4 regions of the Streptomyces sp. NPDC005820 genome follow, and region 2 is predicted to be linked to each of the others. Evidence: riboswitches for the same ligand, from Rfam matches in the RefSeq annotation. Region 2 holds a riboswitch; each other region holds the start of a gene.

Region 1 (7,528 bases), on a different contig from region 2:
CGATCCATGTCGGGACGACCGGGATCTGCGACTACACGGCGGTCGCCCAGCGGCTCGGGGAGGCGTCCGGGGCGGAGATCCGGTACGGCGCCGAGGTGGTGCGGATCGACCGGCGGCCCGAGCGGGGAGTGGCCGTGCTCACCGCGCGCGGGGACGTCGTACGGGGCCGGGTTCTGGTGAACTGCGCCGGGCTGTACTGCGACGGGATCGCCCGGCTGACCGGGGACGAGCCGGGGGTGCGGATCGTGCCGTTCCGGGGCGAGTACTACGAGCTGGCGCGGCCGGAGCTGGTGCGGGGACTGGTCTATCCGGTGCCCGATCCGGCGTTCCCGTTCCTAGGGGTGCATCTGACCACGGGCATCGACGGCGGGGTGCACGTGGGCCCCAACGCGGTGCCGGCGCTGGCCCGCGAGGGGTACGACTGGACCGTCGTACGGCCCCGGGAGGCGCTGGCGACGGCGGCGTGGCCCGGGGTGTGGCGGATGGGGCGCCGGCACTGGCGGTACGGGGCCGGGGAGCTGCGGCGGTCGATGTCCAAGGGGGCGTTCGTGCAGGCCGTGCGGCGGTTGTTGCCGGCGGTGCGGGAGGGGGACCTGGTGCGGGCGGAGGCGGGGGTGCGGGCGCAGGCGGTGCTGCGGGACGGCGGCCTCGTGGACGACTTCCTGATACGGGAGGGCGCCCGGGCGGTGCATGTGCTGAACGCGCCCTCACCGGCGGCGACGGCCTCGCTGCCGATCGGCCGGGAGGTGGCGCGCAGGGCCTTGGAGGTGCTGGGCACCCGGTGAACCCGGTGAGTCCGGTGCACGGCAGTAAAATCGACCCCACTGTGTCTGATTCCGTGAACACCCCCGAAGTCCCCCGGCCCGCTCCCGGCGGCGAGCACCACCCTGGCCAGTCCGTCCGCCACACCCGGGCCAAGGGGGAGCCACGCTTCCCCGACGGCCCGAGGGCCGACCCGGCCGGGTCGCACTTCGAGCGGCGGATCAGGAGCTTCCAGCCCCGGCGCAGCCGGGTGACGGCCGGGCAGGCCGACGCCCTGCAGCGGCTGTGGGCGCGCTGGGGCCTCGACATCGACGGGCACGCCGTCGACCTCGCCGAGCTGTTCGGGAACGACGGACCCGTGGTGCTGGAGATCGGGTTCGGGATGGGCGAGGCCACCGCGCAGATGGCGGCCGCCGACCCGGACACCAACCTTCTCGCCGTCGATGTGCACACCCCCGGCCAGGGCAATCTGCTCAACCTCGCCGACCAGGCCGGGATGGACAACGTCCGGGTCGCCAACGGCGACGCGATCATCCTGCTGCGGGAGATGCTGACGCCCGACTCGCTGGACGGGCTGCGCGTCTATTTCCCCGACCCCTGGCCGAAGAAGCGCCACCACAAGCGGCGCCTCATCCAGCCGGAGTTCCTCAGCCTGGCCGCGACGCGGCTGCGGCCGGGGGCGACCGTGCACTGCGCCACCGACTGGGAGCCTTACGCGGAGCAGATGCTGGACGTCCTCACCGCGCACCCCGACTTCGAGAACACGCAGGCCGACGGCGGTTTCGCGCCCCGGCCCGCGTTCCGGCCGCTGACCCGTTTCGAGGGCCAGGGGCTGGACAAGGGTCATGTGGTGAACGACCTCCTCTTCCGTCGCGTACAGCACGGCGATCGCTGACCGACAGCCCGTCCACCACAGTCCCCTCCCTCGTTAGGGTCGATGCAGTGGCCATCAGTCACCCGTTTCCGCCGTACCCACCGCATCCGGGCGGTCCCGCCGAGGACGCCGGGCGCAGGCGAGTGCACTGGTGGCGGAGGAGATCGGTCCGGTACGGGGCGCTCATCACCCTGCTCACGCTGTCGGGGCTGGTGATCCTGGCGCTGGTGCGGGAGCAGACCGGCACCGAGGGGTTCCTGGTCGGGCTGGGGCTCGCGGTGCTGCCGGTGCCGCTGCTGATAGCCGCCTTCCGCTGGCTGGACCGGGTGGAGCCCGGGCCCTGGCGGAACCTGGTGTTCGCCTTCGCCTGGGGCGCGTGCGCGGCCGCGCTGATCGCGATCGTCGCCAACAGTTTCGCCACGCGCTGGATAGCCACGGCCACCGCGGATCCGTCCGGCGCGGACACCCTCGGGGCGACGGTCATAGCGCCCGTCGTCGAGGAGTCCGCCAAGGCCGCCGCGATCCTCCTCGTGTTCCTCTTCCGCAGACGGGACTTCACGGGGCTGGTCGACGGGGTGGTCATCGCCGGGGTCACCGCCACCGGCTTCGCGTTCACCGAGAACATCCTCTACCTGGGCACCGCGTTCGGCACCGACCAGCTGAGCGGGGACAGCGGCATCGCCTCCGTCACGGCCGCGACCTTCTTCGTGCGGATCGTCATGTCGCCGTTCGCGCACCCCCTGTTCACCGTGCTGACCGGCCTCGGCTTCGGTCTGGCGGCGCGCTCCGGGCACCGCCGGCATCTGCGGCGCGTCCTGTTCCCGCTGGGCGGACTGCTTCTCGCGATGGGCATGCACGCCCTGTGGAACGGCTCCTCGACCTTCGGCGAGTTCGGGTTCTTCGCGGTGTACGCGTCGTTCATGGTGCCCGCGTTCGGGCTGCTCACCTGGCTGGTGGTGTGGACCCGTCAGCGGGAGCTGCGCACGGTCCGCGAGGAGCTGCCGGCGTACACGGCGGCCGGCTGGCTCACCCCGGCCGAGCCGTACGCGCTGGGCTCGATGCGGGCGCGGCGGCTGGCCCGCGAGTACGCCAAGCGGCATCTGGGGCGGCCGGCGGCGCGGGCGGTCGCCGAGTACGAGGCGTACGCGACCTCGCTGGCGTTTCTGCGGCACCGGGGACGGAGTGGACGGGCGGGCGACGACTTCGTCGTACGCGAGAGGGAACTGCTGAACGAGCTGTGGCGGCGCCGGGAGGTCGCCCGGCCGGCGCTGGACCACGCGGCGCGGATGACGGTGCCTGCGGCGCCCGGGCCGGTGTACGGGTACGGGAACCCGCACGGGTACGGCACCCCGCACGGGTACTACGGGTACCAGGGGTACGGGTATCCGGCGGGGCCGTATCCCGTCCAGAACCCCTATCGGTCGTAGGGGTCGTAGGGGTCGGGGCGGTTCGGCACCGCCGGAATGCGCCGTCGCGGCTGAGCGCCGTCGGGGCGGAGAAGACCGGTTACGCGGATGCCTGCGTCAGCTTGGTGATCTCCTCGTCCGTGAGCTCGACGTCCGCCACCGCCAGCAGGGGCGGCAGTTGCTCGAGGGTGCGGGCCGAGGCGATGGGGGCGACGACCGTCGGACGGGCGGCGAGCCAGGCCAGGGCGACCGTGGCGACCTCGGTGCCGTGGGCCTGGGCGATCTCGTCGAGGGCGGCGAGGACGCGGACGCCCCGATCGGTGTCGAGGTGCCTGCCGGCGCCCGCGGCTCGCGGTCCCTCCACCGTCGTACCGGGCCGGTACTTGCCGGTGAGGAAGCCGGAGGCCAGGGCGTAGTAGGGGACGGCCGCGAGGCCGGCGCGGGCCGCGAGGTCCTGCAGGCCGCCCTCGTAGGTGTCGCGGGAGACCAGGTTGTAGTGCGGCTGGAGGGCGACGTACCGGGCGAGGCCCTCGCGGTCGGAGAACTCCAGGGACTCCCGAAGGCGTTCGGGCGAGATGTTGGAGGCGGCGATGTGCCGCACCTTGCCCGCCGTCACCAGCTCGTCGAGCGCGCCGATGATCTCCTCGACCGGCACTTCGGGCTTGTCGAAGTGGGTGTAGTAGAGGTCGATGTGGTCGGTGCCGAGGCGGGTGAGGGAGGCGTCGGCGGCGGCCTTGATGTTGGCGGCGGTCAGGCCCGGGAAGTCGGGGTGCTGGCTGACCTTGGTGGCGATGACGACGTCGTCGCGGTTGCCGCGCTTGTTCACCCACCTGCCGAGGATGGTCTCGGACTCGCCGCCGCTGTTGCCGTCGACCCAGGCCGAGTAGGAGTCGGCGGTGTCGACGAAGTTGCCGCCCGCGGCGGCGTAGGCGTCCAGGACGGCGAAGGAGGCCGCCTCGTCGGCGGTCCAGCCGAAGACGTTGCCGCCGAGGGCGAGGGGGAAGACCTCGAGGTCCGAGGAGCCGAGCTTGCGCAGAGAAGTCATGTCCTACGTCAACAACGGTTTCGGAGCGGCCCATTCCGTGCGCCGTACCGAAGAAGACGAAGAACGTGTGAACAGGACCGCTCCGGGAAGGACCCCCGGCGCCCTTAGGGGTTGAGCCCCTTGCTCTGCAGCCAGGCCATCGGGTCGATGCCGTTGGCGGCGCCGTCCGGGTGGACCTCCAGGTGGAGGTGGGCGCCGGTCACGTTGCCGGTGGCGCCCACGCGGCCGATCACGTCACCGGTGGAGACCTTCTGGCCGGCGCTGACGTTGATCGAGGACTGGTGGCAGAACCACAGCTCGGTGCCGTCGTCCAGGGTGAGGATGGTGCGGTAGCCGTAGGAGCCCGCCCAGCCCGCCTCGGTGATGGTGCCGCTGTGGACGGCCTTGATGAGGGTGCCGGTGGGGGCGGCGAAGTCCAGGCCGGTGTGGTAGCCGGAGGACCAGTAGGCGCCGGCCTGACCGAAGGTCGCGGTGAGCGTGTACGAGGAGGTCGGCAGCGTGTACTGCTTGGCGAGCTCGGCGAGGCGAGTGGCCTCGGCCTTCTCCTTGGCGGCCTGCTCGGCCTTCTCCTTCGCGGCGGCGGCCTCGGCCTTGGCGGCCTTCTCGGCCTTGGCGACGGCGGCCGCCTCCGCCTTGGCCGCGGCGGCCTCGGCGGCGGCCTGGGCGCGGTCGGCGACCTGGGTCTGCTGCGACTCGGCCTGCGCCATGATCCGCTCGCGCAGCGCCTCACCGGCGTCGGCGGCGCCGCTCTGGTCGGTGGCGTCGGGGGCCTCGGAGCCGAAGCCGGCGAGGGCGGGCGCGGCGTCCTGGCCGGAGTCGTCGTCGGAGATGAAGGAGCCCACGGAGGGCAGGTCCGGCATGGAGATGGAGACCGGCGGCTTGCCGGTGTTGGCGCTGGCCATCCCGCCGGCGCTGAAGGCGGCTATGACGCCGACGCCGAGGACGGTGGAGCTGCGGGCGAACCCGCCGCCGCCGCGCTGCTTGGCGACCCGGTGCTTGCCGCGGGCCGGGGCGAGGGACTCCTCGGTGGGATTCCACTCCTCCCAGGGGCCCTCGTCGCTGCGATAGCTGCCGTAGCCGAAGGTGTCGGAATCGGAAGAGGAACGCTGGCTCGGCACGAAGGGGGCTTCGGGAGCAGGGCGGTTGGACGCCACGCGGGCGCACTCCTTTCCTTCCGTCGCCTACCGGGTTAGCTGACGGGTTCGGAGCGGGAAGGTCTCCTACGCGCGTAAACCGTTCGTGACTCTGCGAGTTCACGGCGGCTTCCGTGCGATTCACCCCAAGGTGGTGGTTCCCCGGTTCCCTTACGGGATTCGGCGCGTGCGCACGGAGCCGACTCTTGTGACGGCTGGGACGACCGCGCTGCGTTATCGAACGTTAATAGACCCGGGCGTAGCTTTCCAAGCTCTACAGCTTGATCAACAACCTTTTTTGGCCTGGACTTTCGGGCCATGACCGGTGAAAAACGGGCGAGTTGCCGGAATTCACAGCACACGCACAGCCCTGGCCCGAGGCTTTCCGGAGAACGCACCGAGGGCCGGAATCCTTGTGGATTCCGGCCCTCGGCCTTCAGTAGCGGGGACAGGATTTGAACCTGCGACCTCTGGGTTATGAGCCCAGCGAGCTACCGAGCTGCTCCACCCCGCGTCGGTGAAACCACTCTATCACCCGGTCAGGTGCAGGTTCGCCACCTTCGCTCGCTCGGCGTACTCCGGGAGTACGACGACGACGGCGCCCTCCGCCGCGAGCAGCCCGTTTCCGTCGGCGGCCGTCACGAAGGTGTCGGGCTCCTGCCAGGCGGTGACCACCCGGCGCACCCCCGCGTCGAGGATGAGACGGGCACAGGGCTTCGGGCGGGAAGCGCGGCGGGCGCAGGGTTCGAGGCTGCTGTAGACGGTGGCCGTGGCCAGGCGGGGGTCGGCCGGGTCGAGTTTGGCGAGGGCGGCCTCCTCGGCGTGGACGACCGGGTCGCCGGCCTCGCGGGAGTGGCCGCGCGCCAGTTCCGTGCCGTCCGCGGCGACGATGACCGCGCCGACGCTGAAGGCGGTCCGGGAGGGCGGGCACTCGGCGGCGAGTTCGCAGGCGAGGGCCAGCCAGTGGCGGTCGGCGGCGGAGGGGAGCGGGCCGGTGCCGGGGGCGGTGGGCTCGTAGCGCATGAGGACGACGTCCTCGATCCGCCGGGTCTCGGTCAGCCGCAGCCGTCCGCCCTGGTAGGCGCCGGGCCCGAAGAGGCGGGGCGCGTCCGGGTCGCCGACGAAGAGGGGGGCGAGGACGAGCTGGACCTCGTCGGCGAGGCCCTGCTGGAGCAGCTGGGTGTGAATGGTGCCGCCGCCCTCGACCATGAGCCGGCGTACGCCGCGCTCGTCGTGGAGGTGCTCCAGGAGGCGGCGCCAGTCCAGCTCGGGGCCGAGCGGGACGAGATCGGCGGCGATGCCGAGCGCTTGGGCCCGCCGAGCGCCCTTCTCCGTCGTGTAGACGACCTTGTCGCCGCCGGTGTGCCAGAAGTGCGCGGCCGGGTCGAGGTCGCCGGAGCCGCTGACGGTGACCTTGAGGGGGTATTCCGGTTTTCCGGCCGCCACGCGCGCGTGCCTGCGGTCGGCGGAGTTCACCAGCAGCCGGGGGTTGTCGGCTCGGATCGTGCCGGCGCCGATCAGGATCGCGTCGACCGAGGCCCGTACCTCGTCGACGCGGTCGAAGTCGGCGGGGCCGGACAGCAGCAGTCGCTCGGGGGTGGTGTCGTCCAGGTAGCCGTCGAGGGAGACGGCGGCGGACAGCAGGACGTACGGGTACGGCATCGGCGCGGCTCCCCTGGGGCGGCGGACGGGTGACGTCCGCGCGGATCGGCGGGCAGGTCTTGGTTCAAGTTTGAAACAAAACTACACTGGGCGCATGACGACCCGCTGGCTCACCCCCGAGGAGCAACGCGCCTGGCGCGCGTACGTCGCCGGCTACCTCCTCCTGGAGGACGCCATCGACCGGCAGCTCCAGCAGGAGGCCGGCATGCCCCACCTGTACTACTCCATCCTCGCGAACCTGTCCGAGTCCCCTGAGCGACGGCTGCGGATGACCGATCTCGCGGAGTCGCTGAAGATCACGCGCAGTCGGCTGACGTACGCGGTGACCCGGCTGGAGAAGGACGGGCTGCTGCGGCGCGAGGACTGCCGCTGGGACAAGCGCGGCAGTGTCGCGGTGCTGACGGAGGAGGGTATGGCGGCCCTCGAGCGGCTGGCCCCCGGCCATGTGGAGACGGTCCGCGCCGGCCTCTTCGACCGGCTCACCCCCGAGCAGGTCCGCCAGCTGGAGGAGATCTTCACGCAGGTGGTGGGCGGGTTCCAGGACGACGGCGAGGCGCTGCCGGAAGAACTGCCGTGGCGGCGGCGTTCATCCGGATGTTCCGGAAGCTCGTGAGCCGGGCCACAATCCCGTTGCTTCAAATTTAAA
Region 2 (7,528 bases):
GGGAGGTGTCCGCGGTGGCCTCGGAGAGCGCCTGGGCGAAGACGAGCGTCTGGCGCACCGTCTCCGGGCCGTCGCCCGCCTCGCTGACGCGCAGGCTGAGGTCGTCCGCCGTGGAGTTGCCCGTGTAGCCGTGGTCGGCGTCGCAGTTGGGGTCGCCGCAGGCCGCCGGTTCCAGGTCGATGCGGGAGACGGCGCCCCAGCCGATGGTCAGCACGACCTCTCGGGGCAGGGTGCCGGGGGTGTACGACTCCGGGTTCGCGACCACGCGGCTGAGGACGACCGACGAGATCCGGCCGAGCTTCACCGACTCCGTGGACGTCGTGGCGTACGGCGTCGGGGAGGTGGTGTCGGCGGCCTGCTCGTCGGTGTGGCTGACGATGAAGCGGTTACCGGTGAGGACCAGCACGGTCACATGCCGGCGCACCTCGTTCTGGTCGAACGTGGTCTCCTGGTGGACCAGGTACGACCGGATCGGCTCGCCGCCCACGGCGGCCTCCACCGCCTCGGCCACGAGGGCCGGGTAGTAGCCGCTGCGCTCGATCGCCGCGCGCAGCCCCTGGGTCGTCGTACTGGTCTTGGCCATGCCGTCCATCCTACGGGGACCCACTGACTGCGAGGCACCGCTCGTGGGGGCCCGGTCCGGGCGCGCGAGGGGACCCCGGGTCCGTCAGACCACCGGCAGGGTCCGCGGGCCGAGATCGTCGCGGGCCGGGGGCGGGGCGAGGCGGACCGAGGCGCCCAGGACGCTCACGCCGTGCCGGGCGACGACGACCGGTTCCAGGGTGACCGCGACCACCTCCGGGTGGTCGTCGACGAGACGCGAGACGCGCAGCAGCAGCTCCTCCAGGGCGGGGGTGTCGACGGGGGCGGCGCCGCGCCAGCCGAAGAGCAGGGGGGCCGTGCGGATCGAGCGGATCAGGGAGGTCGCGTCGCGGTCGGTCACCGGCACCAGGCGGTGGGCCATGTCGCCGAGCAGTTGGGAGGCCGCCCCGGCGAGCCCGAAGGAGAGCACGGCCCCGGCCGCCGGGTCGATGACCGCGCGGACGACGGTGTCGACCCCGCGCGGGGCCATCGCCTGGACGACCGGACGGATCTCCTCCGGCTTTCCGAACAGCTGGGTCAACTCGGTGTACGCCCGACGCAGTTGCTCCTCGTCGGCGAGGTCGAGGCGGACGCCGCCGAGGTCGGCGCGGTGGCGCAGGTGGGGGGCGGTGGCCTTGAGGGCGACGGGGTAGCCGAGGGCGCCGGCCGCGCGGGCCGCGTCGTCGGGGGTGGGCGCGGGGGTGGCCCGGCGGGGGTGCACGCCGTAATGGCCGAGCAGCTCGCAGGTCTCCTCGGTGCCGAGGGTGAGGCCCTGTCCGCGGGAGAGGAGCCCGTCGATCAGCCGGGCGGCGCCCTTCTCGTCGATGTCCTCGTACTCGGGCACCTTGCCGGGGTCGGCGGCCTCGCGCCGCCACTGCCCGTACTTCACCGCTTCGGCCAGGGCGCGTACGGCACGCTCGGCGGCGGGGTAGGCGGGGATGAGGTGGGCGCCCTCGGGGGCCTCCCTCGCGGCGGCGCCCTCGGGGGCCGCGCCGGGCTGGGACGGGGTCGCGCCACGCGTGCGTGCGCCCGCTCCGGCGCGCGGTGCGGTGCTGGTCGCGGCGGACAGGGCGGCCGCGAGGCCGCCGAGTTCCACGTGGACGACGAGGACCGGTTTGGCGGGGGCCGCGGCGGCCGCCGAGCGCAGCGCCTCCGCGAGGGCCGCGTCGCTGGGCGAGGTCTCGCCGATCGCCGGGATCGCCGTCACCACGACGGCGTCGCAGGTCTCGTCGGCCAGTGCCCGGGCGAGCGCCGCGTGGAAGTCCTCCGCCGAGGCCTCCGTCGTCAGGTCCAGCGGGGGCAGCGGGCGCAGTCCCTCGGAGAGGCAGGCGTCGTAGGTCAGCAGGCCGAGCGACTCGGAGTTGCCGAGGATGGCCACCCGGGGGCCGGTCGGCAGGGGCTGGCGGGCGAGCAGCAGGCCGGCGTCGACCAGCTCGGTGATGGTGTCGACGCGGATCACGCCGGCCTGGCGCAGCAGCGCCGACACGGTGGCGTGCGGGAGCCGGGTCGCGCGCACGGCGTGGCCCTGCGGGGCGGAGCCGGAGCCCTGGACGACCACCAGGGGCTTGGCCGCCGCGGTGCGCCGCGCGAGGCGGGTGAACTTGCGTGGGTTGCCGATGGATTCCAGGTACATGAGGGCGACGTCGGTGTCCGGGTCGTCGTACCAGTACTGCAGGACGTCGTTGCCGGAGACGTCCGCGCGGTTGCCGGAGGAGACGAAGGTGGACACCCCGGTGGTGCCGGTGACGCCGCCGCCGCGCCGGTGCAGCCGGGACAGCAGGGCGATGCCGATGGCGCCGGACTGGGCGAACAGTCCGATGCGGCCGGGGCGCGGCATCTCGGGGGCGAGCGAGGCGTTGAGCCGCACCTGCGGGGAGGTGTTGATGACGCCGAAGGCGTTGGGGCCGATGATCCGCATGCCGTACGCGCGTGCGTGCCGGACGAGGGCGCGCTGGCGTTCGCGGCCGTCGGGGCCGCTCTCGGCGTATCCGGCGGAGAGGACGACGAGGCCCTGGACGCCGTGTTCCCCGCACTCGGTGACGACCTCGGGCACGTGCTCGGCGGGGACGGCGACGACCGCGAGGTCGACGGGGCCGGCGATGTCGCGCACGGAGCGGAGGGCTGGGATGCCGTCGACGTCCTTGAGGTCCTCGGGGAACGCGCGGTTCACGGCGTACAGGGCGCCGGTGAAGCCGGCCTCGCGGAGGTTGCCGAGGACGCTGCGGCCGACGCCGCCGGGGGCGCGGCCGGTGCCGACGACGGCGACCGAGCCGGGGGCCAGCAGCCGTCGTACGGAGTGGGACTCGGCGCGCTGTTCCCGCGCGCGCTGCACGGCCAGGGAGCGTTCGGTGGGTTCGAGGTCGAACTCCAGGCGGACGACGCCGTCCTCGAAGCTGCGCTGCTGGGTGTAGCCGGCGTCCGTGAACACCTTGATCATCTTGGTGTTGGCGGGCAGCACCTCGGCGGCGAAGCGGCGGATGTCCCGCTCGCGCGCGACGGCCGCGATGTGTTCGAGGAGGGCGGAGGCGACGCCGCGCCCCTGGTGGGCGTCCTGGACGAGGAAGGCGACCTCGGCCTCGTCGGCGGGCGCGGAGGCGGCCATGCCGTCGGCACCAATGCGGTCATAGCGTACGGTTGCGATGAACTCGCCGCCGACCGTGGCCGCGAGTCCCACCCTGTCCACAAAGTCGTGGTGCGTGAAGCGGTGGACGTCCTTGGCGGACAGTCGCGGGTAGGGCGCGAAGAAGCGGTAGTACTTCGACTCGTCCGAGACCTGCTCGTAGAAGCTGACCAGGCGCTCGGCGTCATCGACGGTGATGGGGCGGATGCGCGCGGTGCCGCCGTCGCGCAGCACCACGTCGGCCTCCCAGTGGGCGGGGTACTCGTGCCGGTCCGAGGCGCTCTGCATGGGGCCCAGAGTACGGCTCGCGTACGACAACGGCGCGAGGCAGTCTGTGGAGGACGAACAGCCGGATCGAGGCCGCGATCCGGCGACCGCGCGGGGAACGGGACGTACGACCCGTTCCTCACCGGCTTCACGTGTGGAACACTGGTCTAGACAACACCGGTCTAGACAACCTGAGAACCGAAGGGCAGCAACACATGGCTGAGCGCCGCGTCAACGTCGGCTGGGCCGAGGGCCTCCACGCCCGCCCCGCTTCCATCTTCGTCCGAGCCGCCACGGCCGCAGGCGTCCCGGTGACGATCGCCAAGGCCGACGGCACCCCCGTCAACGCGGCCTCCATGCTGGCCGTCCTCGGCCTCGGCGCGAAGGGGGGCGAGGAGATCGTCCTCGCCTCCGACGCCGAGGGCGCGGAGGTCGCCCTGGACCGGCTGGCCAAGCTGGTCGCCGAGGGGCTCGAGGAGCTCCCCGAGACCGTCTGAGTCACGCACGCGGGCCGCGTCACCTTTCCGTTCCGGGTGGCGCGGCCCCGCCGTTTTCCGCGGCGGTCGCCCCGCATTGCGCGGGCGGGACAGAAAAATCGTCTCGGGGCACACCGAAAGCGCACCGTCGAGAATTCCGGGCGCACACGGAAAAGGGCAGCGGAAATACCACTCCGCTGAATATCCCTTCTTTGTATACGGCTCCCTTGTTAATGCCGCAGACCCGTCATGTTTACGGGAGGTTGCGAAGTCCTCACACGGTCGGCGCGCCCCGCGCCGCCGGTGAAACGCAGCCGGTGGGCGACCGTCGCGCGCTCGGTGTGCAGCGCCGTGACCGTCCGCGCGCGCTCCTGGTCGCCGCGCGCCACCGCGTCCACGATCGCGCCGTGCTCCGCCCAGGACGCCACGGGGTCGGCGGGCGCCTCCACGGCGTACATCCAGGCGATCTTGTGGCGGAGCTGGGTGAGCATCGACGTCAGGGCGTGGCTCCCGGAGGCCTGGGCGAGCGTCTCGTGGAACCAGCCGCCCAGGGAGCGCAGATCCTCGCTGTTGCCCCTGCGGGCCCGCTCCTGGCCCAGCCGGACGAGGCCGCGCAGCACCTTCAGATGGGCCTCGGTGCGCCGTTGGGCGGCCCGGGCGGCGCCCAGCGGCTCCAGGAGCATGCGCATCTCCAGCAGGTCGGCCGCCTCCTGCTCGGTCGGCTCCGCGACGCACGCGCCCGCGTGCCGCCGGGTGACGACGAAGCCCTCGGCCTCCAGGGTGCGCAGCGCCTCCCGGACGGGGACGCGGGAGACGCCGTAGCGGCGGGCGAGGAGTTCCTCGGTGAGGCGGCTGCCGCGCTCGTAGACACCCGCGACGATGTCGTCCCGGATGGCCGTGCACACCGAGTGCGCCGGAATATGCATGAGGGCCTCCGCCTTAATCCCCGTGAAACGTCGCCGAGCTCCGCCGATTGACGTGTGTTCCGTGACTCTATTGCAATGAGCCGGAATTTCCGACGGGGGGCCGGAATCCAGGGATATTTTTTGGACAGCGGAGTGCCGAAAACGGCAAAAGCCCCGGCCGTGGGGGCCGGGGCTCAGGACGAACCGTCGCCGGGTCTTCGGGGCGAACCGTCGCCGGGTGCCGTCAGACGTCGACGCCGTGCTGGCGGAGGTAGGCGACCGGGTCGATGTCGGAGCCGTACTCCGCCGTCGTACGGGCCTCGAAGTGCAGATGCGGACCGGTGACGTTGCCGGTCGCGCCGGACAGGCCGATCTGCTGCCCCGGGGTGACCTGCTGGCCCACCGAGACACCGATGGAGGACAGGTGACCGTACTGGGTGTACGTCCCGTCGTTCATCCTGATGACGACATTGTTGCCGTACGACCCTCCCCAGCCCGCCTCGACGACGGTGCCGAGGCCGACCGCGTGCACGAGCGTGCCGCTGGCGGCGTGGAAGTCGATGCCGGTGTGGCTGCCGGAGGACCACAGCGAGCTGCTCGCGTGGTAGCCGGTGGAGACGTAGGAGCCGGTGATCGGCAGCACGAAGGCGTTCAGACGCTTGCGCTCGGCCTCACGGGCGGCACGCACGCGTGCCTCGCGCTCCTCGACGGCCTTCTTGGCGGCGGCCTCGCGCGCGGCCTCCTCGAAGGCGGCCTTCTTCTGCACGGCGACCTGGTCGTCGACCTGTTCGGCGACGGCCTCGCCGGCGGTGACGACCGGGATCAGCCCGGTCTGCTCGGGGGTCGGCTCCGCGGCGAACGCCGGGCTGGAGGCGACGGTGGCCATGACACCGGTGGTGGTCAGCGCCGCGAAACCCGCCGCGCGGGCGGTGGTGCGCTGCATCCGGCTGGGCCGGCGATGCTTGCCGGTGGTGCAGGTGTACGCCATGAAGGGCGAGCGGTCCTTTCCTTCCCTCTCGCCTACCGGGTTAGCTGACGGGTTCGGAGCAGGAAGGTCTCCTACGGACCCCCTCGCTCACACGCGGGCGCCCGATTCACCCCAGGGACTTCATGGGTCCCCGGCTCCCCTGGCTCGCGCCGTACGGGGACTCGGCGATGACTGTCCGGTGCCGCGGATGCGGCGCGGTGCCTGACGAACAGCCGGGCTGACGGTATGCGGGACCGTTATCAATCCTCAAACGGATCACGGTTTTTGTAGCGTACGCCACAGCGCAGACACGCAACCTCCGCATCAATTCGGACATCTCGCGGCCCCGGGAGGACACCCCTGAAGGGCACTTGCGTCATCCCGGGGCCGCGAGTCCGTGTCCCCCCGCGGCTACTCCGCGGCCACGACGGTCACTTCGCCGATCCCGAGCGCCTCGACGGGCTCCTTGATCTGCGCGGCGTCACCGACGAGGACGGTCACCAGACGGTCCACCGGGAAGGCGCTCACGGCCGCCGCGGTGGCCTCGACCGTGCCGGTCGCGGCGAGCTGCTGGTACAGCGTGGCCTGGTAGTCGTCGGGCAGGAACTGCTCGACCTGGTCGGCCAGCGTGCCCGCGACGGCCGCCGCGGTCTCGTACTTCAGCGGCGCCACGCCCACCAGGTTCTGCACGGCGACATCGCGCTCGGCGTCCGTCAGGCCCTCGGCGGCGAGGGTCCGCAGCACCTTCCACAGGTCGTCCAGGGCGGGACCGGTGTTCGGCGTGTCGACGGAGCCGCTGATGGCGAGCATCGCCGCGCCCGAGCCGTCCGGGGCGGAGCGCAGGACCTGCCCGAAGGCGCGCACTCCGTACGTGTAGCCCTTCTCCTCGCGCAGGACGCGGTCCAGACGGGAGGTGAGGGTGCCGCCGAGGCAGTACGTGCCGAGGACCTGGGCGGCCCACACGCGCGCGTGCCGGTCGGCGCCGATCCGGCCGATGAGCAGCTGCGTCTGCACGGCGCCGGGGCGGTCCACGATGACGACGCGGCCGGTGTCGTCGGCGGTCACCGGCGGCACGGGCCGCTGCTGGGCCGGGGAACCCGTCCAGGCGCCCAGGGTCTCGCCCAGGAGGGCGGCCAGGTCGACGCCGGTGAGATCGCCGACGACGACCGCGGTGGACGTGGCCGGCCGGACGTGCCGGTCGTAGAAGGCCCGTACGGCGGCGGAGTCGATCTTCTCGACGGTCTCCGCGGTGCCCTGGCGGGGCCGCGACATGCGCACGGTGGCCGGGAACAGCTCCTTGGAGAGCTCCTTGGCGGCGCGGCGGGAAGGGTTGGCCAGCTCGTGCGGGATCTCGTCCAGTCGGTTGTGGACGAGGCGCTCGACCTCGCTGTCGGCGAAGGCGGGCGCGCGCAGGGCGTCGGCGAGCAGACCGAGCGCCTTGGGCAGCCGGGAGGCGGGCACCTCCAGGCTGATCCGGACGCCGGGGTGGTCGGCGTGCGCGTCGAGGGTGGCGCCGCAGCGCTCCAGCTCGGCGGCGAACTCCTCGGCGGAGTGCTTGTCGGTGCCCTCGGTGAACGCGCGCGCCATGATCGTGGCGACGCCGTCCAGGCCGGACGGCTCGGCGTCCAGGGGCGCGTCGAGGAGGACCTCGACGGCGACGACCTGCTGGCCGGGACGGTGGCAGTGCAGGACGGTCAGGCCGTTGTCCAGC
Region 3 (7,528 bases), on a different contig from region 2:
CCAGCAGCTGCGGGCCGGCCTGGAGCAGCAGGCGGGCGGCGCACAGGGCCTGGAGACGGGCTGGCTCCAGCAGTACGGCGTCGCGCCGGAGCGCCTCGACGACAACCTCCGCCTCCAGCTGGAGGCCCAGAAGCTCGCCACGCAGCTCGGCACCACCACCAGCGACCCCGCGTTCTGGAGCGCGCTGTCCGTGACGTCGAAGAAGCTGGGCGTCGACCTCAACCCGCGCTACGGCAGCTGGGACGCGAAGAAGGTCAGCCGCGTCGACGCGAAGACGCCGTGGGTCCGCGAGGTCACCACGACAGGCACACAGCCGGCGTGACAGTACGACGGTATGACCGGCCACCCCTGCCTGTGGACAACTGAGCGGAGCGGTCGGCGGGTGTGGGTTACGTTCGGGGTGTGAACGATGTGACCGCACCCACCGGCTCCGCACCCACCGCCTCCCCGACGGGCCGAGTCGTCCTGCTGACCACCAGCCACCGGGTCGCCCCCGGCCTGCTGTCCTGGCCCGCCTGGCAGACCCTGCGCGAGGCGGACCGCGTCCTGTGCGCCGACGGTGCCCACCCGCAGCTGCCGTATCTGCGCGAGGCGGGGATACGGGTGGAGGAGTCCTCCCCGACCGCCGAGGACCTGGTCACCACCTGCGCGGGCGGACGCACGGTCGTGGTCGTCGCGACCGGCGAGGGCGAACCGGCCCTGACGGACGGACTGGCCCGGCTGGCCGGCTCCGGCCGGGTCGCGATGCCCGAGCTGGAACTGCTCCCCGCCTCCTACGACCTCCCGGGCGCCCGCCTCCTCGACCTGATCCAGGTCATGGACCGCATCCGCCGCGAGTGCCCCTGGTCCTCCCGGCAGACCCACAAGGGCCTCGCCAAGTACGGCATCGAGGAGGCCTACGAGCTGGTCGAGGCCATCGAGGACGGCGACCGCGACGAGCTCCGCGAGGAACTGGGCGACGTCCTCCTCCAGGTCGTCTTCCACGCCCGGATCGCCGAGGAGGACGAGGACGCGCCCTTCTCCATCGACGACGTGGCCGCCACCATCGTCACCAAGCTCATCCACCGCCATCCCCATGTCTTCGGCGACGCCACGGCCACCACCCCGGAGGAGGTCAAGGCGCACTGGCTGCGCACCAAGGCCGTGGAGAAGCGGCGGGAGTCCGTCACGGACGGCATCCCCCTCCACCAGCCCGGCCTCGCCCTGGCGGCGAAACTCTCGTCGAGAGTCCGCTCGGCCGGCCTCGACGTCCCCCTCCCCGCCGGCGAGGGCATCGGCTACGAACTGCTCGCCCTCGCCGCCCGGGCGGAGACGGAGGGCACCGACCCGGAGGCGGCCCTGCGCGCGGCGGCCCGCGTCTACCGGGACGCGATCCGCGAGCGGGAGAAGTAGCGGCGCCGGCCTTCGCGAGAGGAGTAGCGCCGGACACGAGACAAGGAGAAGCGCCGGCGTTCAGGAGCGGAGAAGGCGCCGGTGCTCGAGAAACAGGAAGCCGTTCGAGAAACAGGAAGCAGTGACCAGTCAGCCTCACCCCCCGGCCGCCACCCCGCCGGCCCCCGAGCTCTTCACCTGGGAGTTCGCCACCGACCCCTACCCCGCCTACGCCTGGCTGCGCGAGCACGCCCCCGTGCACCGGACCCGGCTGCCCAGCGGAGTGGAGGCCTGGCTGGTCACCCGGTACGCCGACGCGAAGCAGGCCCTCGCCGACCAGCGGCTCTCAAAGAACCCCGCGCATCACGACGAGCCCGAGCACGCCCGGGGCAGGACCGGTATCCCGGGCGAGCGCAAGGCCGAGTTGATGACACATCTGCTGAACATCGACCCGCCGGACCACACCCGGCTGCGACGGCTCGTCAGCAAGGCGTTCACCCCGCGCCGGGTCGCCGAGTTCGCCCCCCGGGTGCAGGAGCTGACCGACGACCTCATCGACCGGTTCGCCGCCGAGGGCGAGGCCGACCTGATCCACGACTTCGCGTTCCCGCTCCCCATCTACGCGATCTGCGACCTCCTCGGCGTGCCCCGCGAGGACCAGGACGACTTCCGGGACTGGGCGGGCATGATGATCCGTCACGGCGGAGGCCCCCGGGGCGGTGTCGCGCGGTCCGTGAAGAAGATGCGCGGCTATCTGCTGGACCTCATCCACCGCAAGCGCGCGGAACTCCCCGAGCGGCCGGAGCCCGGCGAGGACCTCCTCTCCGGTCTCATCCGCGCCTCCGACCACGGCGAGCACCTCACCGAGAACGAGGCCGCCGCGATGGCCTTCATCCTGCTGTTCGCCGGCTTCGAGACGACGGTCAACCTCATCGGCAACGGCACCTACGCCCTCCTCACCCACCCCGAGCAGCGCGACCGGCTCCAGCGGTCCCTGTCCCGGGGCGAGCGCGGCCTCCTGGAGACCGGCGTCGAGGAACTCCTGCGCTACGACGGGCCGGTCGAACTGGCCACCTGGCGCTTCGCCACCGAACCCCTCGCCCTCGGCGGGCAGGACATCGCCCCCGGCGACCCCGTCCTCGTCGTCCTCGCCGCCGCCGACCGCGACCCCGCCCGCTTCACCGACCCCGACACCCTGGACCTCTCCCGCCGCGACAACCAGCACCTCGGGTACGGCCACGGCATCCACTACTGCCTCGGCGCCCCCCTCGCCCGGCTGGAGGGCCAGACCGCGCTCGCCACTCTCCTCACCCGGCTCCCCGACCTCCGACTCGGGGCGGACCCGGCCGACTTGAGATGGCGCGGCGGGCTCATCATGCGCGGACTGCGCACCCTGCCCGTGGAGTTCACCGCGGTGCGTGGCCGGCCGGTGGCACAGGGACAGCCGACCTGAGGTCAGCCGCAGGATGACCGCCCGGCGGAGCAAAGGTGACCGACCCTCAAGTCTGTGATCTTCACGTGATCTGCGCGGCATTAACTTGTGACAAGTGATCGTCTGCCGATACGTTCACTCGTCAGCGCGGCGTACCCGTGTGTGCTCGCACCGCCCGCCGTGCCGGTCATCGCTGTCCAGAGAAAGGCCCTCGCATGCTCTCCGGGAACGGTCGTCACCGTCGCCCCCGTCAGGCTCCGGCCCTCCTCGTCGCAGCCGGAGTGACCGGCTCCGCCATCGCCATCCCGCTCCTCGCCGCCAGCGGCGCGAGCGCGGCCGACGGCACGGTGTGGGACAAGGTGGCGCAGTGCGAGACCGACGGGTCCTGGAGCGCCAACGAGGGCAACGGCGAGTTCGGCGGCCTGAGCCTCTCCCAAGAGGACTGGGAGACGTACGGCGGCCTCGACTACGCCACCCGCCCCGATCTGGCCAGCCGCAACCAGCAGATAGCCGTGGCCCAGAAGCTGCTCGCCGCGGAGGACATCGGCGCCTGGGGCACCTGCGGGCTGACCTCCGGGCTCAGCAAGCTGAGCGGCGGGGCGGAGGATGTGGACACCGGAGTGGCGGGCGACGAGTCCGACTCGTCCGTGTCATCCGGATTGTCCGACCTGTCCAAGGGGTCGTCCGGCTCGGGTGGCTCCGGCAAGGGCGACGACTCCGGCGCGGATGCGTCCACTCCCTCGACCGATCCGTCCGCTTCGGCCTCCGAGTCCCCTTCGTCCGCTTCGTCCTCCAAGGCGAACGAGTCCGGCAAGTCCGACACTTCGGGCAAGGGGAAGGGTGACGCCGAGGGGTCCGACGGCTCGCCCACGACCATCCCGGAAGCGGACGACTCGGGCGAGTCGGACAATCCTGTCCAGGATGCCGGGACTTGGAGCCTGGTCGACACCGGCTCCCTCGGCTCCGGCCGCCATCGCGGCGCCACCGCCGACGAGACCACCGGGACCACCGGGACCACCGAGACCGCCGAGGGCGGCGCCTCGACCGCCACCTCCGGCCGGCACGCCGCGTCCACCTACACCGTCCAGGAGGGTGACTCGCTCATCAGCATCGCCGACTCCCTTGGTGTCGACGGTGGATGGCGCGCACTCTACGCCGAGAACAAGGACCGCATCGGCGCCGACCCGAGCGCCATCATGCCCGGTCAGACCCTCGACACGGGTGTCCAATAGGGGTGGAACGCCCCTGAAAGCGCCGGGAGTTCACGCCCCACTTCGCGCTGATTGTCCGGTTTGGTGAAAGTGTGGGATGAGTCTCAGAAGTCGTGATCGTCTTTGATATTCCCCGGATCGGCTGTCTACGGTCAGGACCGCTCGGCAATCCGGGCCCCGGCCGCCGCAACGCCGAATCCTGCCAGCGGCAGCCCGGGAACAGTCGTCGCGTCAAGCGCCGTAGGCAGGAGCGGGGGACCCAAGGTAAGTGCCGGGCCCGGCGGTTGACCGCCGGAACCGGCTCGGGGTGAAGCCGCGCACCACGAGGTGCGTGGCCGGGCAACTCAACCGGCCCGAACCCGACAGCTCACCTCGCAGGCGTCGGTGAGGGGATGAACCATGCTGTTTTCCGGCAAGGGCAAGCACCGTCGTCCGTCCAAAGCCACCCGCGTCGCCGCGCTCGCCGGCGTCACCGGTGTCGCCATCGCCGCCCCGCTGATGGCGGCCGGCAACGCCTCGGCCGCCACCGCCTCCGAGTGGGACGCCGTCGCCCAGTGCGAGTCGGGCGGCAACTGGTCCATCAACACCGGCAACGGCTACTACGGCGGCCTGCAGTTCTCCGCCTCCACCTGGGCCGCGTACGGCGGCACCGCCTACGCCGCGCGCGCCGACCTGGCCGGCAAGGAACAGCAGATCGCCATCGCCGAGAAGGTCCTCGCGGGCCAGGGCAAGGGCGCCTGGCCGGTCTGCGGCACCGGCCTGTCCAGCACCCCGTACGGCGGCAGCGCCGGCTCCGCCGGCACCGGCTCCTCGTCGAGCTCCAGCAGCTCCAGCAGCTCCAGCGGCTCCACCGCCACCCGCTCCACCGAGCAGCAGACCGCCTCCCGCTCCACCGAGCGCCCGGCCGCCTCCAAGACGGTCACCACCCCGACCGGCAAGAAGGTCAAGAAGGGCGACGGCGAGTACAAGGTCGTCAAGGGCGACTCCCTCAGCTCGATCGCCGAGAAGCACAAGGTCAAGGGCGGCTGGCAGAAGCTGTTCCAGCTGAACAAGGACATCGTCGAGGACGCGGACCTCATCTACCCGGGTCAGCAGCTGCACCTGAAGTGACATCCGCTTCCCAGCGGGGCCACAGGCCGCTCACATGGTGGCCCCGCACACTGAAAGCCTCGTGAGGGTCACCCCCCCCGTCCCCACGGGCTCCCCGCTCCGGTGCGCATTCCCCCGTACGCACCGGAGCGGGGTTTTCTTTGCCCAGGTGTTCGTCTCTGCGCCACCCGCTCTTTGTTCCGATGGGGAACAATGTGTACGGTCAGTTTGTCCACGGGACGGTCGGTCGGCTGCCGACGGCCCCGGGGCGGATAGGCTCTAGGCGCAAGGCCCAGCAAAGGCCGACAAGGCCCCTGTGCCCCGCACAACCAGCGTCACATCCCAAGAAGGAGATGCTCGTGCCGTCCATCGACGTCGTCGTAGCCCGGGAAATCCTGGACTCCCGAGGCAACCCCACGGTCGAGGTCGAGGTCGGCCTCGACGACGGCAGCACGGGTCGTGCCGCCGTTCCGTCCGGCGCCTCCACCGGTGCCTTCGAGGCCATCGAGCTCCGCGACGGCGACCCCAACCGCTACCACGGCAAGGGTGTCGAGAAGGCCGTCCTCGCCGTCATCGAGCAGATCGGCCCGGAGCTCGTCGGCTACGACGCCACCGAGCAGCGCCTGATCGACCAGGCCATGTTCGACCTGGACGCCACCGACAACAAGGGCTCCCTCGGCGCCAACGCCATCCTCGGCGTCTCCCTCGCCGTCGCCCACGCCGCGTCCGAGGCCAGCGACCTGCCGCTCTTCCGCTACCTGGGCGGCCCCAACGCGCACCTGCTGCCGGTGCCGATGATGAACATCCTGAACGGCGGCTCGCACGCCGACTCCAACGTGGACATCCAGGAGTTCATGATCGCCCCGATCGGCGCGGAGTCCTTCTCCGAGGCCCTGCGCTGGGGCACCGAGGTCTACCACACCCTCAAGAAGGTCCTGAAGACCAAGGGCCTGTCGACCGGCCTCGGCGACGAGGGTGGCTTCGCCCCCAACCTCGACTCCAACCGCGCCGCCCTCGACCTCATCCTCGAGGCGATCAAGGAAGCCGGTTACCTCCCGGGCGAGCAGATCGCCCTCGCGCTCGACGTCGCCGCCTCCGAGTTCTACAAGGACGGAAAGTACCTCTTCGAGGGCAAGGAGCGCTCCGCCGCCGAGATGACGGAGTACTACGAGGAGCTCGTCGCGGCCTACCCGCTCGTCTCCATCGAGGACCCGCTGTTCGAGGACGACTGGGCCGGCTGGAAGGTCATCACCGACCGCCTCGGCGACAAGGTGCAGCTCGTCGGCGACGACCTGTTCGTCACCAACCCCGAGCGCCTCGCCCGCGGCATCGAGGAGGGCACCGCCAACGCCCTGCTGGTCAAGGTGAACCAGATCGGCTCGCTCACCGAGACCCTGGACGCCGTCGAGCTCGCCCAGCGCAACGGCTTCAAGTGCATGATGTCCCACCGCTCCGGCGAGACCGAGGACGTCACCATCGCCGACCTGGCCGTCGCCACCAACTGCGGCCAGATCAAGACCGGCGCCCCGGCCCGCTCCGAGCGCGTCGCCAAGTACAACCAGCTGCTGCGCATCGAGGAGATCCTCGACGACGCCGCGGTGTACGCCGGCCGCTCCGCCTTCCCGCGGTTCCGCGAGGTCTCCAAGGGCTGACCCCGCCCGGGTCGACCGACAGCCAGTCGTACGTACGTCCCCGTACTCGGTCCCGTACCGTGTGCGGGGACGTACGCGCGTGTGAGACGTACGCGCGTGTGGGTGAAAGGGGAGGCGCGAAGCCGATGGCCGTGAAGGACCGGGACCGTTTCTCCACCGCGACCAGACTGCGGCTGCTCGGCGAGCAGACCGCGGCCCGCGTCTACCGCTCCCAGACCAAGCGCCAGGCCCGCCGCTCCCGCCTCACCGGCCGAGCCGCGCTGCTCGCGCTGGTCCTGTGCACCCTGATCGTGGCCCTCGCCTACCCGATGCGGCAGTACGTCTCACAGCGCGCGGACATCGCCGATCTGGAGCGGGAGAAGGCCGAGGCCACCCGGCGGGTGGAACAACTGCGCGATCTCAAGGCACGCTGGCAGGACGACGCGTACGCCGAGCAGCAGATCCGGGAGCGGCTGCACTATGTGATGCCGGGGGAGACCGGCTTCATCGTGATCGACCCCGACGCGGTCAAGAAGGCCCGCGCCGACCTCGGGGCGGCCGACCGCCCCTGGTACTCGAACGTCTGGGACGGGGTCGACAAGTCCGACGCCTCCGACCAGTGAACCGACAGAGAGACAGTCCCCGAAGCATGGAAACGCCCCCGCCGACCACCCCGCGCACCGAGCCCACCGACGCCGACGTCGAGGCCTTCAAGCAGCAGCTCGGCCGGCCGCCGCGTGGGCTGCGCGCGATCGCGCACCGCTGCCCGTGCGGACAGCCGGACGTCGTCGAGA
Region 4 (7,528 bases), on a different contig from region 2:
AGGACCCGTACGTCCCGGACCCCGGGGAGCCCGGCGGCCTCCGCCAGCCCGTCCCTGAGGCCCGTCTCGATCCGCTTGACCTCCGCGAGCCAGTCCTGCCCGAGCAGCAGCCCGATCGAGGCACAGGCGACGGAGGCGGCGAGGGGGTTGCCCATGAACGTCGGGCCGTGGGCCAGGACCGGCACCTCGCCCCGCGAGATCCCGTCGGCCACCCGGGAGGTGCACAGCGTCGCCGCCATGGTCAGACAACCGCCGGTCAGCGCCTTGCCCACGCACATCACATCCGGCGTCACCGCCGCGTGCTCCGCCGCGAACAGCGCGCCCGTGCGCCCGAACCCGGTCGCGATCTCGTCGAACACCAGCAGCACGTCGTGCGCGTCGCACGCCTCGCGGAGCACCCGCAGATACGCGGGGGAGTGGAAGCGCATCCCGCCCGCGCCCTGCACCACCGGCTCCACGATCACCGCGGCCAGTTCGTCCGCGTGCCGTTCGATCGCGGCGCGCAGCTGATCGGCGTACGTCTCCTCGTACTCGACCGGTGGCGGGTCCACGAAGATCTGACGGGGCAGCACGCCGGTCCACAGCTCGTGCATGCCCCCCTCGGGGTCGCACACCGACATCGGCTGCCAGGTGTCGCCGTGGTAGCCGCCGCGCCAGGTCAGCAGGCGTTGTTTGGTCCCCCGGCCGAGCGAACGCCAGTACTGCAGACACATCTTCACCGCGACCTCGACCGACACCGAACCGGAGTCGGCGAGGAAGACATGTTCGAGGCCTTCGGGAGACATGTCGACAAGGAGCTTCGCCAGCCGGACGGCGGGCTCGTGCGTGAGCCCGCCGAACATGACGTGGCTCATCCGGCCGAGCTGCTCGCGCGCGGCCTCGTTGAGCACCGGGTGGTTGTAGCCGTGGATCGCCGACCACCAGGACGACATGCCGTCGACCAGCTCGCCCGAGCCGTCCGCGAGCCGCAGCCGCACCCCGCTCGCCGACTCCACGACGAGCGGGTCCACCCGGCCGGGCATCGGACCGTACGGATGCCAGACGTGCCGCCGGTCCAGCTCCAGCAACTCGGCGACGGGCAGTGCGGGCAGCTCAGGCATTGGGCGCGAGGTCGGTACCGGCGCCTCGGCGGCGCACGGCGACCAGGTCCGTACGGGGCTCACCGGCCGGGGCGGCGGCAGCGGCCGTACCGCACACCGGGCCGCCCTCGTGCGACCCGCAGCCGGAACCGCAGCCCGCCTCCGCGTGGGAGCCGCAGCCGGCCTCGGCGTGCGAACCGCACCCGCCCGCGCCCGCCGTCGCCCGGTGCTCCGGCAGGGTGATCTCGCCCGCGCCCTCCACCTCGAAGCCGGCGTCCGCGATCATCTCCAGGTCGGCCTTGCCGGCCTGGCCCTCGGTGGTGAGGTAGTCGCCGAGGAAGATCGAGTTCGCCAGGTTCAGCGCGAGGGGCTGCATCGTACGGAGATGGACCTCGCGGCCGCCCGCGATCCGCACCTCGACGTCCGGGCAGACGAACCGGACCATCGCGAGGATCCGCAGACAGCGCTGCGGGGTGAGGTTCCACTCCTTGCCCAGCGGGGTGCCCTCGACCGGGATGAGGAAGTTGACCGGCACCGAGTCCGGGTCCAGCTCGCGCAGCGAGAAGACCACGTCCACCAGGTCCTCGTCGCTCTCGCCCATGCCGGCGATCAGCCCGGAGCAGGCCGACAGGCCCGCCGCGTGCGCCTTGGAGACGGTGTCCACCCGGTCGGCGTACGTGTGGGTGGTGGTGATGTCCCCGTACGTCGCCTCGGAGGTGTTGAGGTTGTGGTTGTAGGCGTCCGCGCCCGCCTCGCGCAGCCGCTCGGCCTGGCCGTCGGAGAGCAGCCCCAGACAGGCGCACACCTCGACGCCCTCGTTCTGGTCCTTGATCGCCTTGATGGTCTCGGAGACCCGGTCCACGTCACGGTCGGTGGGACCGCGCCCGGACGCCACCAGGCAGACCCGCTTGGCCCCGCCCGCGAGCCCCGCCGCGGCCGCCTTGGAGGCCTGGTCGGGCTTGAGCCAGGTGTACTTCAGGATCCCGGTCGTGGAGCCGAGCCGCTGGGAGCAGTACGAGCAGTCCTCGGGGCACAGGCCCGACTTGAGGTTGACGAGATAGTTGAGTTTCACCCGCCGGCCGAACCAGTGGCGGCGCACCTTCCCGGCCGCGGCCACCACGTCCAGCACGTCGTCGTCGGAAGTGGCGAGGACGGCGAGCGCCTCCTCGCGGGTCGGCAGCTCGCGCCGAAGCCCCTTGTCCACCAGCGTGTTCAGCAGGTCCATGAGAGCCGATCCTGTCCTACGGGACCGCCCCGGGCCAAGGTAGGGATCACACAACACACCCGGATCGACGTGTGGGTATTGCCACACCGTGGGTAGCGGTCCGTGACGCTAGGGTCTGTCCGCTACCTACAAAAGCCCCGGAGGAGCCATGGCGTTCGGCTGGATCGACGAACAGGCGCGGGCGCGCCGGCGGGCCGGACTCGTCCGGACGCTGCGGCCCCGTCCGGCCGACTCCCCGCTGCTCGATCTCGCGAGCAACGACTACCTGGGCCTGTCCCGGCACCCGGAGGTCACGGCGGGCGCCGCGGCGGCCGCCCGGACCTGGGGCGGCGGATCGACCGGCTCCCGGCTGGTCACCGGCACCACCGAGCTGCACACCGAGCTGGAACGGGAACTGGCGGAGTTCTGCGGCTTCGAAGCGGCGCTCGTCTTCTCGTCCGGGTACGCCGCGAACCTCGCCGCGGTCACCGCGCTGGCCCCGCACGGCTCGCTGATCGTCTCCGACGCGGGCAACCACGCCTCGCTGATCGACGGCTGCCGGCTGGCCCGTGGGACCACCCAGGTCGTGGCGCACGCGGACCCGGACGCCGTCCGCAAGGCGCTCGGCACGCACGACGGCCCGGCGGTGGCGGTCTCCGACACGGTCTTCTCGGTGGACGGCGACGCCGCCCCGCTGGCCGGTCTCGCCGCCGCCTGCCGGGAGCACGGCGCCGGGCTGGTGGTGGACGACGCGCACGGCCTCGGCGTGCTCGGGAACGGCGGCCGGGGCGCCGCGTCCGCGGCCGGGCTGGCCGGCGCCGAGGACGTCGTCGTCACGGTGACGCTGTCGAAGTCCCTCGGCAGCCAGGGCGGGGCCGTGCTGGGGCCCGCGCGGGTGATCGACCATCTGGTCAACGCGGCCCGCACCTTCATCTTCGACACGGGCCTGGCCCCCGCGGCGGCGGGTGCGGCCCTCGCGGCGCTCCGGCTGCTGCGCCGGGAGCCCGAGCGGGCGGCACGCGCGCGTGCGGTGGCGGCCGAACTGCACGAGCGGCTGACGGCCGCGGGCCTGGAAGCGGTGCGTCCGGACGCCGCGGTCGTCTCCGTGCGTGCGCCCTCCCCGGAGGAGGCCGTGCAGTGGGCGGCGGACTGCCGGTCGGCGGGCCTGGCCGTGGGCTGCTTCCGTCCTCCCTCCGTGCCCGACGGCGTCTCACGCCTGAGGCTGACCGCCCGCGGCGACCTCTCCGGGGCCGAGCTGGATCGCGCTGTACGGGTCATCGGGGAGACACGACCATGAGTCGGCGTGACACGGCCGTGGGTCGCCCCTGCTGCCGGATGACGGTGATCAGTGGAACGCGGTGGTGAAACCCGACCAGCTCTCGGGGGAGAAGAGCAGGGCGGGACCCTCCGGGTCCTTGGAGTCGCGTACGGCGAGCAGCCCGGCGAAGGGCCCGAGGGCCGGCCGGGCCGTCTCCACGCAGTTGTTCGCTCCCGTGCTGTAGCTGCTGCGCAGCCACCGCACCTGGGGCAGAGCGTGGGGATCGGTGCTGCGAGGTGCGTTCCGGGTTACGTTCCGAGGTACGTTCCGAGGCAGAACAGTCATGGTGCCTCCCTACGCGCCGTCAGCTGTCGCGGCGATGTAGTCCAGTGATTCCCCGGGCGAAAGGGCATGTGCCCGAAGGGCGTTGAAGGCCTCGGTGTAGGCCTCGAGGTCTTCTTTCCGTTCGAGGTAGAGGCTACTCGTCAAGTGGTCGAGAACAACCACATCCAGATCAGGCGCGCTCGAGAATGAGAAAATAACGAAAGGGCCGGTGACGCCGATATGGGCGCCGGCCGCGAACGGCAGTACCTGCAATCGCACTTGGGGCAGTCGAGCCGCCTCCATAAGCCGGACGAGCTGGCGCTCCATGACCTCGGGGCCGCCCACCTCCCGCCGCAGCACCGCCTCGTCCAGCACCGCGCTCAGCCTCAGCGGCGGCTGCCGGCGCAGCACGTCCTGGCGGGCGAGCCGCACCTCCACCAGCGTGTCCAACTGGTCCTCGTCGGCCCCCTCCACCGCCGCCCGGGTCACCGCGCGTGCGTACTCGGCCGTCTGGAGCAGTCCCGGGACCACCGTCGTCTCCAGCGTGCGCATCGCCCCGGCCTGCGACTCCAGGCTGATGAAGTCCCGGTACGCGGCCGGCAGGACCCCGCGATAGGCGTGCCACCAGTGGTCCCGGCCACCGCTCTCCTCCGAGCCGGCCAACGCCGTCATCAGCTCCCGCAGTTGCGGGTCGGTCACGCCGTAGGCGTCGAGAAGTAACCGCACATCGGCCGGTTTCGTACCGCTGGTGCCGGTCTCGATGCGGCTCACCTTGGACTGGTGCCAGCCGACGAGCCGGGCCGCCTCACCGCTCGTGAGCCCCGCCCCGGCGCGCAGACTGCGCAGTTCGGCACCCAGCTTCCGGCGGCGCACCGCGGGACCGTGCTGCATGGGCCCTCCTCCTTATTCCTGACGGGCCGTCCAAAAACGCTCTGCCGTGGCAGAGTTCACCGCATTGGGCGACAGATATATGCATATCTTGGTGGATCGCCACCCGTGACCGGTGTGCTGATGGCAGTCTGGCGAAGAAGCACCAGTCCGGGACCGTACTCGAACCATCCGCAGCGTGTCGGACTCCGGTCCCGTGGGAAAGGGACGAGGTCGCCATGGCAGACCATCTGGAAGCATCCGTCACTCTGCCGAGCGATCCCGCCTCGGTCTCCACGGCCCGCGGATTCGTGGCCGACACGCTCGGTGAATGGGGATTGCCGGCGGACTCGGAGGCGGCCGACACCATCCGGCTGATCGTCTCCGAACTCGCCACCAACGCCGTGCAGCACACCCTCGGTCAGTCGCCCACCTTCACGGTGGCCCTGGCGCTCGACCGCGACGAGCGGCTGCGCATCGGCGTCACCGACAGCCATCCGCGCTTCCCCAGACGACTGCCGGCCGCCGTCCAGCAGGACAACGGCCGAGGCATGGTGATCATTCGCTGGCTGACCGCCGAGCGCGGCGGCAGGCTCGGAGTACGCCCCACACGGGAGGGCGGCAAGACGGTCACGGTCGAGCTGCCGTGGACCGTCCCGGCGGAGCAGGCGGCCCGCGCCGCGGTGCCCCCGCGGGCGGGAGAGCTCCCGGGGCGGTGAGGGCGCGTCAGGGACGCCGCCACCACCCCGGGAAGCGGTGCTCGGGCCGGGGCCCTAGCGGACCCGGCCGTACCAGACGCTCTTGGTCCAGATCTTCTCCAGCTTGACCCAGCTGCCGGTCTTCGGCGAGTGCCAGATCTTGCCGTGCCCGGCGTAGATCCCGACGTGGTACACGTTCGACCCCGAGTGGAAGAACACCAGGTCGCCGGCCTTACGGCTGGAGGCCGAGATGTGGCGGGTCTTGTTGTACTGCTGCGCCGCCGTGCGCGGCAGGGTCTTGCCCGCCTTCTTGAACGAGTACATCGTGAGACCTGAGCAGTCGAACCTCTTCGGTCCGGCGGCCCCGTACTTGTACGGTGCACCCTTCTTGGACGCCGCGACCTGGAGCGCCTTCGTCGCCGGCGTGGCGGCCGCGGCGTCGGCGGCGACACCGGGGATCACGATCGAGCCGCCCACGGCGGCGATGGCGAACGCGGAGGCCGTACCGGCCCGGGCCATGAGCGACGGGACACGATTGAGCGCAGTCATGCGCAACCCTTCGTCAACCGCCTGTGAAGGATGACCTGTCGGATTCGGGCTGACAAAGGTGCCCGGCCGCTCTCGCGGCTTCACCCCAAGGGCTGCTCGGCCCGGTCATGGCGTGACCGTTCCGGCGACCCGTCGTGCTTGGGTCCTCCACTCCTGCCGATGCACTCCTGTCGACGGGTCAATCCGGGCAGCGGCAGGACTCGGCGTCCGCCCGGACCGCCCCGCCGCTTGTGGCGGGGACTTGTCGTCAGACACGGATCTTGACTCACCGTTGACCGAAAATCCCAATGGAACCGGTGATTTGTGGGGTTACTCACCACTCACCCGTTCGGGTGGACACCCTGATGGGGGATCAGGTGTCAAGGGCGCCAAAGGCCCCCCGACCTGCGCCGCTACCCCTTGTGCCGCCCCGGAAAACAGCGCCTTCGGCACAATGCGCGCGCTCGCAAGAGGAGCCGCCGCTACGCCGAACGGGGGTAACCCGTCTGGTGCGTTTCAGGTCCGGCCGGGACGTCGCGGTCGCCGCGGCGGCGCTCCGGACCGGACGAGCGTGCGTCAACTGTCGGAGAGCGGCGGGACCGTGACCCGCGCGGTGCGGCGCTCCCCGTCCAGGACGCGCAGCGCCCGCGCGAGGGTCGGCGCGTGCAGCTCGCTCTCGCCCCGCTGATGCATCAGCGTCAGCGCGTCGCGCAGCTCCGCCGCCCTCGCCACCAGCGCCTGGGCGGCCCTGAGGCCCCGGTAGGTGTCACCGTCGTGCGCGGGATTGATCCGCCCGAGCAGATCCACGACGTCCAGGTAACGGTCGATCAACTCGGCCTCGGCGCGGGTGAGCGCGGGCAGCGGCGGCAGATCGGGAACCATCGTCGCTCACCTCGTCCCGGAGAGGTCGCGCCGGCTCGGGACCACCCCGTCCACCAGGCCGTACTCCTTGGCCTGCGGCGCGGTCAGGATCAGATCCCGCTCGATGTCCTCGGTCACCTGTTCGGGGCTGCGCCCGGTGTGCCGTACGAGCATCTCCTCCAGCAGATCCCGGGTGCGCGCCAGCTCCTCGGCCTGGATCGCCAGGTCGCTGGCCTGGCCTTCGACAGGCTCCAGGGCCGGCTGCCGGATGATCATCCGCGCGCCCGGCAGCGCGAACCGCTTGCCGGGGGTGCCCGCCGCCAGCAGTACCGCCGCCGACGAGCCGGCCTGGCCGAGGCAGGTCGTCTCCACGTCACAGGTGACGTACCGGACGGTGTCGTAGATCGCGGTCATCGCCTGGAACGAGCCGCCGGGGGAGTTGATGTACAGCGCGATGTCCCGGTCCGGGTCCTTGTGCTCCAGGTACATGAACTGGGCCATCACGTCGTTCGCCGCGATGTCGTCGATCGGCGTCCCGAGGAAGACGATCCGCTCCTCCAGCAGCTTCGAGTACGGATCCATCGTGCGGTGTCCGAAGCTCGTGCGCTCCGTGAACTCGGGCAGGACGTGGCGGGCGGACGGTCGGGTCATCGGGAACCCCTCCTCGGGCGTCTGGCGCATCTGTAAAAAATGTACAGGACGTACGTGA

What was found. A riboswitch is a leader RNA that binds a small molecule or an ion and turns the genes downstream of it on or off. The one in region 2 is predicted to bind cyclic di-AMP.
Region 1: it holds a riboswitch for cyclic di-AMP, as region 2 does, so the genes downstream of both, ABZ464_RS30060 (M23 family metallopeptidase) here and ABZ464_RS18065 (M23 family metallopeptidase) in region 2, are expected to answer to the same signal.
Region 3: it holds a riboswitch for cyclic di-AMP, as region 2 does, so the genes downstream of both, ABZ464_RS03020 (transglycosylase family protein) here and ABZ464_RS18065 (M23 family metallopeptidase) in region 2, are expected to answer to the same signal.
Region 4: it holds a riboswitch for cyclic di-AMP, as region 2 does, so the genes downstream of both, ABZ464_RS15500 (C40 family peptidase) here and ABZ464_RS18065 (M23 family metallopeptidase) in region 2, are expected to answer to the same signal.

What each region holds. Positions count from the first base shown of each region.
Region 1 covers NZ_JBEXXE010000026.1:134,041-141,568, reverse strand. Annotated here, with positions in the region: gene lhgO (L-2-hydroxyglutarate oxidase) at 1-785, shown strand, start outside; gene trmB (tRNA (guanosine(46)-N7)-methyltransferase TrmB) at 827-1,657, shown strand; gene ABZ464_RS30070 (PrsW family intramembrane metalloprotease) at 1,780-3,063, shown strand; gene ABZ464_RS30065 (aldo/keto reductase) at 3,143-4,087, opposite strand; gene ABZ464_RS30060 (M23 family metallopeptidase) at 4,192-5,241, opposite strand; cyclic di-AMP (ydaO/yuaA leader) riboswitch at 5,249-5,416, opposite strand; tRNA gene ABZ464_RS30055 (tRNA-Met) at 5,661-5,734, opposite strand; gene ABZ464_RS30050 (dihydrofolate reductase family protein) at 5,752-6,882, opposite strand; gene ABZ464_RS30045 (MarR family transcriptional regulator) at 6,977-7,495, shown strand.
Region 2 covers NZ_JBEXXE010000013.1:129,922-137,449, reverse strand. Annotated here, with positions in the region: gene ABZ464_RS18085 (DUF5998 family protein) at 1-592, opposite strand, end outside; gene ABZ464_RS18080 (GNAT family N-acetyltransferase) at 668-3,490, opposite strand; gene ABZ464_RS18075 (HPr family phosphocarrier protein) at 3,685-3,966, shown strand; gene ABZ464_RS18070 (GntR family transcriptional regulator) at 4,176-4,871, opposite strand; gene ABZ464_RS18065 (M23 family metallopeptidase) at 5,095-5,838, opposite strand; cyclic di-AMP (ydaO/yuaA leader) riboswitch at 5,853-6,015, opposite strand; gene ABZ464_RS18060 (pitrilysin family protein) at 6,229-7,528, opposite strand, start outside.
Region 3 covers NZ_JBEXXE010000002.1:151,165-158,692, reverse strand. Annotated here, with positions in the region: gene ABZ464_RS03040 (SurA N-terminal domain-containing protein) at 1-322, shown strand, start outside; gene ABZ464_RS03035 (nucleoside triphosphate pyrophosphohydrolase) at 412-1,392, shown strand; gene ABZ464_RS03030 (cytochrome P450) at 1,514-2,824, shown strand; gene ABZ464_RS03025 (transglycosylase family protein) at 3,019-4,035, shown strand; cyclic di-AMP (ydaO/yuaA leader) riboswitch at 4,241-4,410, shown strand; gene ABZ464_RS03020 (transglycosylase family protein) at 4,414-5,124, shown strand; gene eno (phosphopyruvate hydratase) at 5,457-6,755, shown strand; gene ABZ464_RS03010 (septum formation initiator family protein) at 6,881-7,357, shown strand; gene ABZ464_RS03005 (DUF501 domain-containing protein) at 7,384-7,528, shown strand, end outside.
Region 4 covers NZ_JBEXXE010000011.1:65,541-73,068, reverse strand. Annotated here, with positions in the region: gene ABZ464_RS15530 (adenosylmethionine--8-amino-7-oxononanoate transaminase) at 1-1,100, opposite strand, end outside; gene bioB (biotin synthase BioB) at 1,093-2,304, opposite strand; gene ABZ464_RS15520 (8-amino-7-oxononanoate synthase) at 2,453-3,580, shown strand; gene ABZ464_RS15515 (DUF397 domain-containing protein) at 3,629-3,886, opposite strand; gene ABZ464_RS15510 (helix-turn-helix transcriptional regulator) at 3,896-4,756, opposite strand; gene ABZ464_RS15505 (ATP-binding protein) at 4,972-5,451, shown strand; gene ABZ464_RS15500 (C40 family peptidase) at 5,506-5,979, opposite strand; cyclic di-AMP (ydaO/yuaA leader) riboswitch at 5,983-6,165, opposite strand; gene ABZ464_RS15495 (hypothetical protein) at 6,535-6,840, opposite strand; gene ABZ464_RS15490 (ATP-dependent Clp protease proteolytic subunit) at 6,847-7,470, opposite strand.